DNA from 4 places in the Staphylococcus sp. AS1337 genome. Region 3 is predicted to be linked to each of the others. Evidence: predicted binding sites of a transcription regulator. Region 3 holds the regulator's gene; each other region holds the start of a gene.
The links. Region 3 encodes Rex, which represses fermentation and respiration genes when NADH is low (regulators of the CRP and FNR family bind a similar motif). Its sites were predicted from a motif close to TTGTGAAATATTTCACAA; they were not measured.
Positions count from the first base shown of each region.

Region 1 (3,430 bases), on a different contig from region 3:
GCCATAAGGTACGTAGATACAGAAGTTATTACCTTCCCCAGCAATTTTTTCTGCTAAATCTGTACGGAAACCATACAACATTTGAAATTCGTATCGACTTTTTTCAATATTATTATCTTTAATAAATTGTTTCATGTGTCTGATGATTTCATCATCATGTGTAGCAATTGAAGTTACATTTTTTGAATTTAAAAGCCTTTTCTCCATCAAACGAATATAATTTTTATCTATCTCTTCTTTTGTTTGATAGGCTATAGTATCGCTTTCTTTATAAGCACCTTTTACCATGCGTAGTCTTAATTCTGGATATTTATCAATAAGTGCATCAGCTTTATATAAATATGCCTGAATTACAGTGCCCACATTTTTAAATTCACCTTTTAAGCGATCTAAAACTTGGGTGATATCGAATAGACTATCATACTTTTCAGTATCTATATTAATATGCATATTATCAAATTGATTAGCCTTCAATAATATTTCACGTAAATTGCGATAAGCAAGATCTATATCAAATTCTGAACCTAACTGACTCAGTTTAATAGACATATGACCATCTAAGTTATGATTATAAATTGCATACATCACTTCTATGATTTGGTCTTTTGCTTGGATTGCTTCACCTTCAGTTAGAACAAACTCTCCAAGGCAATCTACTGTAACAGTAATCCCCTTGTTATTTAAACGTTCAATTGTGTCCACCAAGGCAGTAATAGTATTACCCGCAACTACTTTATTTGCCCCGAGCATCGGCCCGATTTCCTTGGCGCTCTTATTCAAAAGCGGATTATTTGATAATCCGATAAAAAAATTCTTCACAATTGGCATATTAATTCCTCCTATTCCGCTTATAGCTATGTTTCATTAATAGTGTAGCATGAATCAAATAGCAATGAAATCGTTTACAATAAAATATATTACACTTTAAATTATTAAATATACTCATGAGTTCCATATTCAAGAGAATTATAAATTTAGTTGTAGGAAATAAACTCACTTATAGAGTTGTATTGTTATGTTTAAAATGGAAAAACTACATGATATTTTGATACAATATAGTTAATGAATTTAAAGTAGAAGGGGAAGTAAGGATAATGTGGAAATGGGAAACCGAAAATGAAGCCAAAGGTGTTGTTGTAATTGCACACAACATGCTTGAACATACAGGTAGATACGCATATGTAATTACAATGCTTCGCCGTAATGGATATCATGTAATTATGGGTGATTTGCCAGGACAGGGGCAAACTTCACGTTCAAATAAAGGACAAATTGATAATTTTGATGTATATCATGAGCATATACTTGAATGGATCCGAATAGCGAATGAATATAAATTGCCAACTTATGTCTTAGGCGTAGGATTGGGTGGTTTAATTGTTTTAAACTTGCTTGAAAAAGTGGAGGTACCAATTGAAGGCTTGATGTTACTTTCACCTTTACTTGAGTTTAAAAAAAGCAATAAAACTAGAAAAGATAAGATTATTTCGAATATAGGTAAACTTGCCAAAGATACTAGGTTTAAAGTTGGTATTACAGTTGAAGATTTAACTAGAAATTCGGAAGTAATCGATGAAACAAATAATGATCAACTTATGCTACAAAAAGTAACAAACCATTGGTATAAACAAATTATTGAGATAATGAAGGAAACAGTAAACCACTTAAAAGATGTGAAATCTTTACCATTGCTTTTAATGTATGGTACAGAAGATAAAGTAGCTGATGTCACGGCGATGGATTTAATAAAAGAAAAAATAACTACTGAAGAATTATATTTCAAAGCTTGGGATGGGTTATATCATGAAATACATAATGAGCCTGAAAGAGATGAAGTAATGAGATATATTTTAGCTTTCTTGAATAATAGTTCAAGTAACAATGGTTTCATAGTTCATGATGAAAATGAAGTGTCATAATAATCAAGAAATCTAAATAAAGGCCAGTTGCGAATACACATTTAATAAGAAAGCGTACCATAGCGTGCGTTTTCTTTTTTAATTTTGATTGTCGAACGAAAAAAATATTTAATTTGTGAAGTATATCACAAAAACGTTGCAATTTTTCTTGCTCCCTGTTATATTTAATTTGTGAAATAAATCACAATAAAAGTTCGTATACGTAAGGAGAGTCTTATTATGGAATATATTAAAAGTAATAAAGTAGTTTTAATTGGAGATGGCGCTGTAGGCTCTAGCTATGCATTCGCATTAGTTGCTCAGGGTGTAGCGGATGAATTAGTGATTATTGATTTAGCAGAAGAAAAAGTTAAAGGTGACGTTATGGATTTAAACCACGCTGCACCTTATGGTGGGTCACCTATAAAGATTAAAGCGGGTAGTTATAAAGATTGTGATAATGCAGACATAGTTGTAATTACTGCTGGTGCTGCTCAAAAACCAGGAGAAACAAGGTTAGATTTAATTGAAAAAAATACAAAAATATTTAAAAATATAGTTTCTGAAGTTATGGATTCAGGGTTTGATGGTATTTTTCTTGTAGCTACAAATCCTGTAGATGTTCTAACTTATGTAACAAGAGAGGTTTCAGGTTTACCAAAAGAAAAAGTCATTGGTTCTGGAACGATATTAGATACTGCAAGATTTAAATACGAATTGGCAGAAGAATTTGGTGTATCAGATAGAAGTGTCCACGGACAAATTATAGGCGAACATGGAGATTCAGAATTAGCAGTTTGGTCACAAGCAAATATTGCAGGTCAACCGCTATATCAATTACTTAAAGATGATCCCGAAAGACAACACAGAATTGAAGAAATTTTTGTTAATACTCGTGATGCGGCGTATGATATTATTCAAGCTAAAGGGGCGACATACTATGGTATCGCTATGGGCTTGGTTCATATTACAAAAGCTATATTAAATAATCAAAATCTCATCTTAACAGTTTCTAGTTATTTAGAAGGAGAATATAACCAAAAAGATGTCTATGTAGGTGTGCCTACAAAAATTAACCGACAAGGTGCGGTGAAAGTATTTGAAATACCTTTAAACGAGGAAGAAGAAAGTTTATTCAACAATTCTGTCAATATTTTGAAAGAAATGCAAAATAAAATATCTCATTTAATTGCATAATTCATAGTTTGAATTTAAACTGTATATAAGATTAATTTTATTAAAAATTCTAATATTTATTCAGTGAAGATTTTATATCACAATGAATGATGATTTTTATGAATTAATTTTACATGTTTAAACTTTATTCTATGATTGGGGGATTATTATATGGGGAAGACATTTGCTGATAAAGTTGATGGCGTATTGCAATTGGAATCGGTATTAAAAGAAATTGACGATATTTTTGCCAAAGTACAAAAGCAATACAAAATGTCAAAAGAAGAAATATTGATTCTTCTTACACTTTGGAAAGAAGGTTCAATGACTTTAAAGGAAATGGATGATTTTGTTCA
Region 1 covers NZ_JBOIHZ010000002.1:31,102-34,531, forward strand. Annotated here, with positions in the region: gene ACSUE0_RS02925 (proline dehydrogenase family protein) at 1-828, opposite strand, end outside; gene ACSUE0_RS02930 (alpha/beta fold hydrolase) at 1,095-1,919, shown strand; gene ACSUE0_RS02935 (L-lactate dehydrogenase) at 2,139-3,095, shown strand; gene ACSUE0_RS02940 (transcriptional regulator, SarA/Rot family) at 3,246-3,430, shown strand, end outside.
Region 1: a site for Rex is predicted at 2,033-2,050, ahead of ACSUE0_RS02935 (L-lactate dehydrogenase). Genes of this name have one in related genera too.

Region 2 (3,430 bases), on a different contig from region 3:
CCTGGCATTTTAAATGGGTGACCTTCCACTTCTTCAGGATGATTTTTTCTAAATCTTAAATGACTAATTAAAATCATGAACCATGGCACCATACCTGGTAAAATTGAAGCACTATAAACATATACGAATACACTGTCCGCGCCTTTGATAAATAACGGTAAAATTACATTCAGTAAAGCACCAATTAAAATACCTGTTGCAATTGCAAGTACAGTCCACATAGGAACACCATTTTTCATAACTTTGCCAAAGAATTTAGGTAACATTCCTTTTTGAGATAAATTTAATGACATACGGCTAGCACTAAATATACCCGAGTTACAACCTGACATCGCTGCAGTAAGTACAACAAAGTTGATTAATCCTGCTGCAAAAGTGATACCTACTTTAGCAAACGTAGCTACAAATGGACTACCAATATTTCCTAATTCATTCCAAGGATAAACTGTAACAATTACAAAAATTGCACCAATATAGAAAATCAATATACGCCAGATAACACCGTTAACCGCGCTCTTGATATTTTTTTGTGGATCTTTTGTTTCACCGGCAGTAATACCAATTAATTCAACACCTTGGTATGAACCGATAACAATTGAAAGTGCAAAGAAGAAGCCAATCCAACCATTAGGCATAAACCCGCCATGAGCCCATAAATTTGAGAGACCAATTGCTTCTCCACCATTTCCTAGACCAAAGAAGATAAGACCAAAACCTGCAACTATCATCAAAATAATTGTAACTACTTTAATCATTGCAAACCAAAACTCAAATTCACCAAACGCTTTAACAGATACAAGGTTTGCACCGGCTAATAACGCTACAACAATAACGCCCGGTATCCATTGTGGTAAATCAGGGAACCAATAGTTCATATATTCTCCGACTGCAATAACTTCACTCATACCTACAACTACCCATTGGAAAACGTTACTCCAAGCCGTTAGATAACCTGCTACTGGATGTATGTAATCACTTGCAAAGTTAGCAAAAGAACCAGAAGTTGGATGTAAATAAACCATTTCTCCCATTGCTCTCATTACTAAGAATAAAAATATACCTGCAATTAAATACGCAAATATAACAGAAGGACCTGTCCATTTTATAGTGCTTGTAGCTCCCATAAATAGTCCTACACCAATCGTTCCACCAAGTGCAATCATACGCATTTGACGTGCACCTAGCCCCCTCTGTAATTCATTATTATCTTTCATCATTCAAACCCCATCTCTTTCAAATATAAGTGGTACTAAATTCACTTATTATGTCGCTATTATACTATAAATTCAAAAAATTAAAACAATTATTTTCGGATTATGTAAGGGCTTACATACCTGTTTGTCAATTGTATGCGATTTTACATTGAAAAGTAAAGCTTTGTTAAAAAAATTATTCTTCTTGAAATCAACTATAAAAACAGAACTAAAAATTTAAGTCAAATAAATTCATGTAGAATTTGTGAAGAAGTTCACAAAAAATTCTTGACATAGTATACTTATAAATAATTGTAGAAAGTGAGGATAAAAATGAGCGAAAAAAACATTAAATGGGATAAAGTATTTTATGGAAAAGCTTGGATTGACCATGTAGTTGATACCATCAAAACTAAAGACATTTTACAAAGTTTTTATTTTAAACGTTATTTACTTCGAGCCATAATGGCTGGTTTTATTCTAGGTGTCATTACAGTCTTCGTTTTGCTTATTAAAGCATCGCTAGACACTCATCTACCTTCTGGTGTTATTAATATAATTGCATCTATAGCATTTAGTTTTGCTCTAGTACTTATCTTATTTACCAATTCAGAATTACTGACGAGTAATTTTATGTATTTTACAGTGGGTTTATATTATCATGTCATCAGCCCTACCAGAGTTTTTAAAATTTTTACACTATGCTTTATTGGTAATGCATTGGGTGGATTTTTATTTTTCTTATTATTACGTCATTCTGATGTGATGACCACTGACATGATAATACAATTAGAGCATACAATTGAACATAAAACTTTAACTGCTAGTTTTATTGCAATATTGATTAAGGGTATTTTTGCTAATTTCTTCATCAATATTTCTTTAGTCATAGCGATGCAAATAGACGATGTTTTAGCTAAAATGTTCGTCATGATGTTTGGTGTGTCTATATTTGCATTTATGGGTTATGAGCACGTGATTTATAACTCTGTATTATTTGGTGGTGGTTTAGTCTATCAAAGTAATGAATTAGCACTTATACCTGTTATCATCAATTTATTAGGTGCAGGTATCGGCAATTACATCGGAGGAGGATTAATTATAGGCTTGTTCTATGCTTATTTAAACGATCATCACCAATACCAACGTAATATATCTAGATAACTGCTAATACAATAATTCATCTGTTTTATATGGTATAATTTTCAGTAGATTTTATTACAAAGGAGTTATATATGAATAAACACTTAATGAAACGTACGCTTACGATTTCCATTATATTTGGTGTGTTATTTTTCTTTTTAAATTATTTTAGTGAATCTAATAGTTCAGTTCTTCCTTTAATATTAAAAAGTGTAATGGTTATCTTTGTTTTTGGTATTTTATATTATACTTTGTTTTCTATTGTAAATTCTCCAGAACGAAAATATAAATTTGGTATAACTATTCCGATTGCATTATTAATCGCGATTATCATAAGTGCTCTATTTTCAGCAATAAAAGTCGGGATTATTATTGGATTAATCTTAGGTGTTATTGCCGGCTACGTTTGGGAATTTCTAGCAAAAAATCAAAACGGTGGTGACAAATAATGAGTGTAATTTTAGGAATCGTTGTAATTATTTTATTAATTGTAAGCTTAATTCCAAATTTGAAAGCCTATAAAAAAACAAAAGAAGCCGGAGAAAAAAACCCCCGGTTTGCTATCATGATAGGTATAGATGCTATACTGCTTGTTCTTGTATGTGTAACATTAATATTTCAACTTTTATAAAACAGATGACGCTTGTCTCATAAAGCGTCATCTGTTTTAGTATATATAATCAAAACCTATCTTGTAGTACTAAATAATATAAAGCTATAGCACCTAATAAATAAACCATCGTACCGACTATAAATGAACGAAATTGTATATTAAAAGGAATCTTTTTATTAAATACAGGTCCTAAAACTAAATTACCTATAGCTAAGATGATAGGACCACCTAAGAAAAATATTAATAAATAACTATTCATAAAACTAACTCCTATCAGCTTCAAAACATAATGCTATGATTTCATCCGCAGACAAATCTTTCCCTGTATATGCAATATGACTAAAGTCTTGTAATTCCGTCATATCATTCGTATTGACAATAACATCAAGACCAGCAGTAACAGCTGCTGTTGCACCATTTACTGAGTCCTCAATCGCTAGGCAATTTGCTGGGTTATAATTTAATCTTTGAACAGCAGTGA
Region 2 covers NZ_JBOIHZ010000007.1:118,345-121,774, forward strand. Annotated here, with positions in the region: gene ACSUE0_RS11565 (amino acid permease) at 1-1,214, opposite strand, end outside; gene ACSUE0_RS11570 (formate/nitrite transporter family protein) at 1,527-2,357, shown strand; gene ACSUE0_RS11575 (hypothetical protein) at 2,429-2,785, shown strand; gene ACSUE0_RS11580 (hypothetical protein) at 2,785-2,967, shown strand; gene ACSUE0_RS11585 (hypothetical protein) at 3,017-3,208, opposite strand; gene ACSUE0_RS11590 (HAD family hydrolase) at 3,213-3,430, opposite strand, start outside.
Region 2: a site for Rex is predicted at 1,457-1,474, ahead of ACSUE0_RS11570 (formate/nitrite transporter family protein). Genes of this name have one in related genera too.

Region 3 (3,430 bases):
AACATCACCGAGTGCAACGTCATAAATTTGAGTCACAATTTTATCTAAGAAATATCTATCATGACTAATAATTACGATGGCACCTTTAAAGTAATTTAAATAACTTTCTAACCATTGGGTCGTTTCCATATCTAAATGGTTGGTGGGTTCGTCTAAAAGTAATAAATCAGGTTCACTTAATAACATTTGTGCCAAAGATAATCTTGTTTTTTGACCACCGCTAAAGTCGTTGATAGGTCGGTCGAAATCCGCTTCACTAAAATTCAATCCGTGTAAGACTGTTTTAATTTTGCTTTCATATTGATAGCCATCTTGTTGTTCAAATTGATTGGATAATGCTTCATAGCGATCGATATGAGATTTATATGTCTCAGTATCATACTCATTTGCATGTTGTGCTAACCAATCTGTTTCCAATTTCATTTCTTGTTCTAAATTTTTCATTGCCTCAAACGGCTTAGACATTTCTTCAAATACAGTTTGATCTGTATTTAATGTCATTTGCTGTGTTAAATAACCAAGTTTTAAATTTTTACTCTTAGAAATATGACCGCTATCATAATCTTCAACACCAGCAATTATTTTCATTAATGTAGATTTTCCGGCGCCATTACGACCTACAATACCAATGCGTTCACCAGTTTTAACTTCAAAATCCACATTATTAAAAATATCTTCGCCGTCGAATGATTTAGTTAAATCATTGAGTTGTAATAATATCATCTGATTTTGCACCTCTCTATTCATTATCATTCTACAGTATTCAGCGTGTTGTTAAAACTATCATTGTTTATTTTTATTATTCAGTCATGTATAATGTTGTAGTGATTATAAGATTAATGAATAACAGATAATGAAATAGGGGGAAATGATCTTGGCTAATCAAAGCGAAAAGATTCCTCGTGCCACATTGAAACGTTTACCGTTATATTATAGATTCGTCAATACATTAAAATCTAAAGGCATTGATAGAGTTAATTCTAAAGCCATCAGCGAAGGCTTAAATATTGATTCTGCAACGATTCGAAGAGATTTTTCTTATTTTGGCGAGTTAGGCAAGAAAGGCTATGGCTATAATATTGATAGCTTATTACATTTTTTTAAAAATGAAATAAGCGAAAATGACGAGATTAAAATTGCAATTGTAGGTGTAGGGAACTTAGGTAAAGCATTATTAACATATAACTTTTCAATACATGATGAAATGACTATAACTGAAGCATTCGATATTCGTGAAGAGGTTATTGGGACACAAATAGGTAAAGTGACAGTAAGTCCATTTGATAAAATAAAGGAAATATTAACACAAGAAGATATAGATGTAGTGATATTGACTACTCCTGAAGAAGCAGCTCAAAACGTAGCTGATGTATTAGTAGATTCAGGTGTTAAAGGGATACTTAACTTTACACCAAGTCGTGTACTAACTCCATCAGACGTTCAAGTTCATCATATTGATTTAGGTATTGAATTACAATCGCTATTATTTTTTATGAAAAATTATAGCAATAAATAAAAAATGATTAGTTAGTTTTTTATAGATACAGTAATACACTCAGTGTGCTGTGTTTATAAAAAACTATTTTTTTATGGATGTTTAATTTGAATTTGGAAATACTGTTACTATATAAGTTAGTAGAAAATTAAAAATTTATGAGTTGCAAGGTTGAAATTTTATACGATTTCTAATATTATTAATCTTATTGATTTTATCGGGAAAGAGGTTATTAATATGACTTGGTTAATAATCAGTGGCATTATTGTGGGAAGTCTTTTAGGCTTTGTTATGCAAAGAACACGGTTTTGTCTGGCTGGTGGATTTAGAGATATGTATATTCAAAAGAGTAACAAAATGTTTTATGCATTACTTATAGCAATTACAGTTCAAAGTATAGGATTGCTCATTTTGACTTCTACTGGTTTAGTACAAATACCTGAGTCAACTTATCCTATTATTGGAACAGTAATAGGTTCATTTATATTTGGTTTAGGTATTATATTAGCTGGCGGATGTGCTACCGGTACATGGTATAGAGCAGGTGAAGGTTTAATAGGCAGTTGGATGGCACTCATCGCCTATGCATTTACTTCGGCAGCTACGAAATATGGTCTATTATTACCATTAATGGATGGTTTAAATAAGCCTACAAACGTTAATACAAGCATGTCACAAACTACAGGGATACCGACATGGATTTGGGTAGCATTACTTACATTTATTACAGTATTTTTTGTAGTCAAAACTTTACGCAAACCGAAACCTAAATTTGCTGTTCCTAAATTAAAACAGAAATTCACAGGTTTGCGGCATTATTTATTTGAAAAAAAATACCACCCATTTGTGGCTGCTATTGCAGTAGGGCTCATCGCGTTAATTGCATGGCCTGTAAGTGAGTCGACAGGAAGAATGTATGGGCTAGGTATTACAACACCATCCGCGAATCTAGTACAGTTTTTTGTAACTGGTGATTTGAAATTATTAGACTGGGGTGTCTTCTTAGTTCTTGGAATATTCCTAGGATCTTATATTGCGGCTAAAGGGGCAAGAGAGTTTAAATGGAGATTGCCAGATACAAAAACTATTCGTAACAGTATTATTGGCGGCGTGCTTATGGGATTTGGCGCTTCAGTAGCAGGTGGTTGTTCAATAGGAAATGGACTAGTAGAAACAGCAACGATGTCATGGAAAGGTTGGATTGCACTTGCTTCAATGATCTTAGGAGCTTGGACAATGAGTTATTTTGTGTTTATCAGACCTATGAAAAAAGCGCAGAAGCAAACTTCTAATGAAACTGTAACGTCACAAACGCAAACAATATAATTAATATAGGAGGCACAAATTATGGTACACGAGTTAGGTACAGTTGGAATGGTTTGTCCATTCCCGTTAATAGAAGCACAAAAGAAAATGAATACGTTAGATAATGGTGATGAATTAAAAATAGATTTTGATTGTACTCAAGCAACTGAAGCTTTACCAAATTGGGCAGCTGAGCAAGGCTATCCAGTTACTAATTATGAACAATTAGATGATGCATCATGGACAATCACAATTCAAAAAGCTTAATTAATAGTAATAGTTGAGATTGAGTCTGCAAGTGAACTTCACTTAGTCAATTAGACAACATAATAATTAAAATAAAAATGATTGAATTCATAGCTATGCTTTGAGTTCGATCATTTTTATTTTAAGCCTTTTTATTATTTAAATTTATTATATATTTTGTAGTCAGAATTTTGTTTTTTAATATTTGTAATTAATACATAGTTTCCAATTATTATCGGTAGAACATTGACCAAATAAATAGAAAAAGATTCAAAGGTATTAGTATTTAACACAAACATTAAAATAATGAGTAAAAATAAATTTAATAGATTTAGCCTTACAGTTTTTGTCATGTTTTCCTTACATTAAACTGAATAAGTATAT
Region 3 covers NZ_JBOIHZ010000008.1:18,780-22,209, forward strand. Annotated here, with positions in the region: gene ACSUE0_RS11725 (ABC-F family ATP-binding cassette domain-containing protein) at 1-723, opposite strand, end outside; gene ACSUE0_RS11730 (redox-sensing transcriptional repressor Rex) at 869-1,516, shown strand; gene ACSUE0_RS11735 (YeeE/YedE family protein) at 1,733-2,821, shown strand; gene ACSUE0_RS11740 (sulfurtransferase TusA family protein) at 2,843-3,067, shown strand.

Region 4 (3,430 bases), on a different contig from region 3:
GTGGCACGCCATTTTTATTTGTCTTCTCAAAGTAAGGCGGCGCTTGTTTTTGTGTTGAAAGCCCAAATAACATACGACTATTTGAGAATATACCACTATTACAAGAAGAAGCCGCAGCTGTTAATACCACAAAGTTTATGATTCCTGCTGCAAAAGGTATACCAATCAGTGCAAACAGTCTCACAAATGGGCTTTCTTCAGGATTAATTTGATTCCATGGAATGATGGACATGATAACAGCTAACGCACCTACATAGAATACTAAGATACGAATAGGCACACTGTTAACAGCTTTAGGTAAGGTCTTTGATGGATCTTTCGTTTCTCCAGCTGTGACTCCTATAAGTTCAATACCTACAAACGAGAATAATGCCATTTGGAAAGACATTACGAAACCACTCATACCTTTAGGGAATATTCCATTGTTATATAGGTTGGATAATGATGCATGGCCAAATTGTGTGTCATAAGCCATAATAATCATTATTGCACCAACTACAATTAAAGCAATAATAGTAAATATTTTAATAAGTGCAAACCAAAACTCTAACTCACCAAATAGTTTAGCGCTTAATAAATTTAGTGACATTAATACAAGTACACAAAATAATGCGCTTATCCAATTTGGTATGTTTGGAAACCAAAAGCTAACATACTTTGCAACAGCAGTTACTTCTGCCATACCTGTAATGATCCAACAGAACCAATAAGTCCAACCTGTTACAAAACCTGCAAATGGGCCAATATAGTGATTAGTGACATCTGCAAATGATTTGAAATTCGTGTTTGTTACTAATATTTCTCCCAGTCCACGCATAAACATAAAAAGCATAAAACCAATTATGATATATGTAAGTAAAATAGAGGGGCCAGTTAACGCAATAGTTTGACCTGCTCCTAAAAATAGTCCTGTACCAATTGCTCCCCCGATTGCAATTAGCTGGATGTGACGATTACTTAGTTCTCTTTGTAATTCATGATTAGCCATAAAATTATACTCCTTTATTTAGTTAATTATTATTATGCTATGCAATATAAAATAAAACAACTATTTTTTTAAATAGAGTCTATGGCGTTTAGTATAATAATACATTAATTATTTGTTATTAATCATGATAACCAATTAAAATGCTATAAAAATTGAAGTGAGACAGTTTCCATATTAAAATGAACTTATAACAATGCAAGTGATAGAAGTGTGTTAAAGGGCATATAAATAAATAAGTATTTCATATTGGTTTGATAAGAAAATATACTCAAAATATTCACAAAAGAGTCAAGATTGGATATAATGAGTTGTGAAAGCCATTTCATAATGAAATAGAAAAGGGGAATTTATATATGGCAGAGTTACAGAAAGGTTTAGAAGGGGTAATTGCATCTGAAACAAAAGTAAGTTCTATTATCGATAGCCAATTAACTTATGCTGGTTATGATATTGATGACTTAGCACAGAATGCTGAATTTGAAGAAATCATCTTCTTATTATGGCATTATCGATTGCCAAATGAGGATGAATTAAAAGACTTAAAACAAAAGCTTTTTGAATATATGACTTTAAATCCTAGAGTGTATAACCACTTTAAAGAATACGCAACAGGCAATGTTCATCCAATGACAGCTTTAAGAACTTCAGTTTCATATATTGCTCATTTTGATGAGCATGCTGAAGATGAAGACGAAAGTCAAACACTGGATCGTGCTATACGTATTCAAGCCAAAATTGCTTCATTAGTTACGGCTTATGCACGTGTTAGGGAAGGAAAAGAAATTGTTAAACCAAGTAGTGATTTAAACTATGCGGGTAACTTCTTATACATGTTAAGAGGGGAACTACCTTCTGAAATTGAAATTGAAGCATTTAATAAAGCACTTGTATTACATGCAGATCATGAATTAAATGCATCAACATTTACAGCTAGATGTGCAGTATCATCATTATCTGATATGTATTCAGGAATTGTAGCGGCTGTTGGTTCATTAAAAGGACCACTTCATGGCGGTGCAAATGAACGTGTAATGAGCATGTTATCTGAAGTGAAATCTATTGATGAAGTCGATGAATATATTGATAATAAAATTAAAAACAAAGAAAAAATTATGGGCTTTGGACATCGTGTATATAAAGATGGCGATCCAAGAGCTAAATACTTAAAAGAAATGAGTAGAAAAATCACTTCTGAAACAGGACAAAGTCAATTATTTGATATTTCAGTGAAAATAGCAGATAAAATGAAAGCTGAAAAAGGTTTGATTGCAAATGTCGATTTCTTTAGTGCTACTGTATATCATAGTATGAATATTGAGCATGACTTGTTCACTCCAATCTTTGCAGTGAGTAGAACTTCTGGTTGGATTGCACATATCTTAGAACAATATAGAGATAACAGAATCATGCGTCCAAGAGCTCAGTATATTGGTGAAACAAATAGAACATATGAACCAATCGAAGAAAGATAATTAAATTATTAAATAAATAATTTTATTTATAAAAATTTAAAATATTATTCATTTATGTATGTATAGTTGTTAGTACAACTAAAATAGAACTCAAAATGACGGAGGTTTTTTACATGGCAGGAGAAAAAGTAGTTAAAACAAATGAAGGTTTAACAGTACCAAATAATCCAGTAATTCCATTTATAATCGGTGACGGTATCGGTCCTGATATCTGGAATGCAGCAAGTCGCGTAATTGACGCAGCAGTTGAACAAGCTTATAACGGCGAAAAAAAAATCGAATGGAAAGAAGTATTAGCTGGTCAAAAAGCTTATGATGAAACTGGCGAATGGTTACCTAAAGAAACACTCGAAACAATTGAAGAATATTTAATTGCTATTAAAGGCCCTTTAACTACTCCAATTGGTGGTGGTATTCGTTCACTAAATGTTGCATTACGTCAAGAGTTGGATTTATTCACATGTTTACGTCCAGTACGTTGGTTCCAAGGGGTACCTTCACCTGTAAAACGTCCTGAAGATACAGACATGGTAATTTTCCGTGAAAACACTGAAGATATCTATGCTGGCATTGAATTTAAAGAAGGTACGCCAGAAGCGAAAAAATTAATTGACTTTTTACAAAACGAAATGGGCGCTAAAAACATTAGATTCCCTGAAACATCAGGTATTGGTGTAAAACCAATTTCTAAAGAAGGTACTGAGCGTTTAGTTCGTGCTTCTATCCAATATGCTATAGATAATAATCGTAAATCATTAACTTTAGTACATAAAGGTAATATTATGAAATTTACTGAAGGTGCTTTCAAACAATGGGGTTATGATTTAGCACATAATGAATTTGGAGACAAAGTATTTACATGGCAACAATATGATGAAATTGTTGAAAAAGAAGGTAAAGACGCTGCAAATGCTGCGCAAGATAAAGCTGAACAAGAAGGAAAAATTATTGTTAAAGATTCAATTGCTGA
Region 4 covers NZ_JBOIHZ010000002.1:114,843-118,272, forward strand. Annotated here, with positions in the region: gene ACSUE0_RS03275 (amino acid permease) at 1-988, opposite strand, end outside; gene ACSUE0_RS03280 (citrate synthase) at 1,342-2,460, shown strand; gene icd (NADP-dependent isocitrate dehydrogenase) at 2,574-3,430, shown strand, end outside.
Region 4: a site for Rex is predicted at 1,254-1,271, ahead of ACSUE0_RS03280 (citrate synthase). Genes of this name have one in related genera too.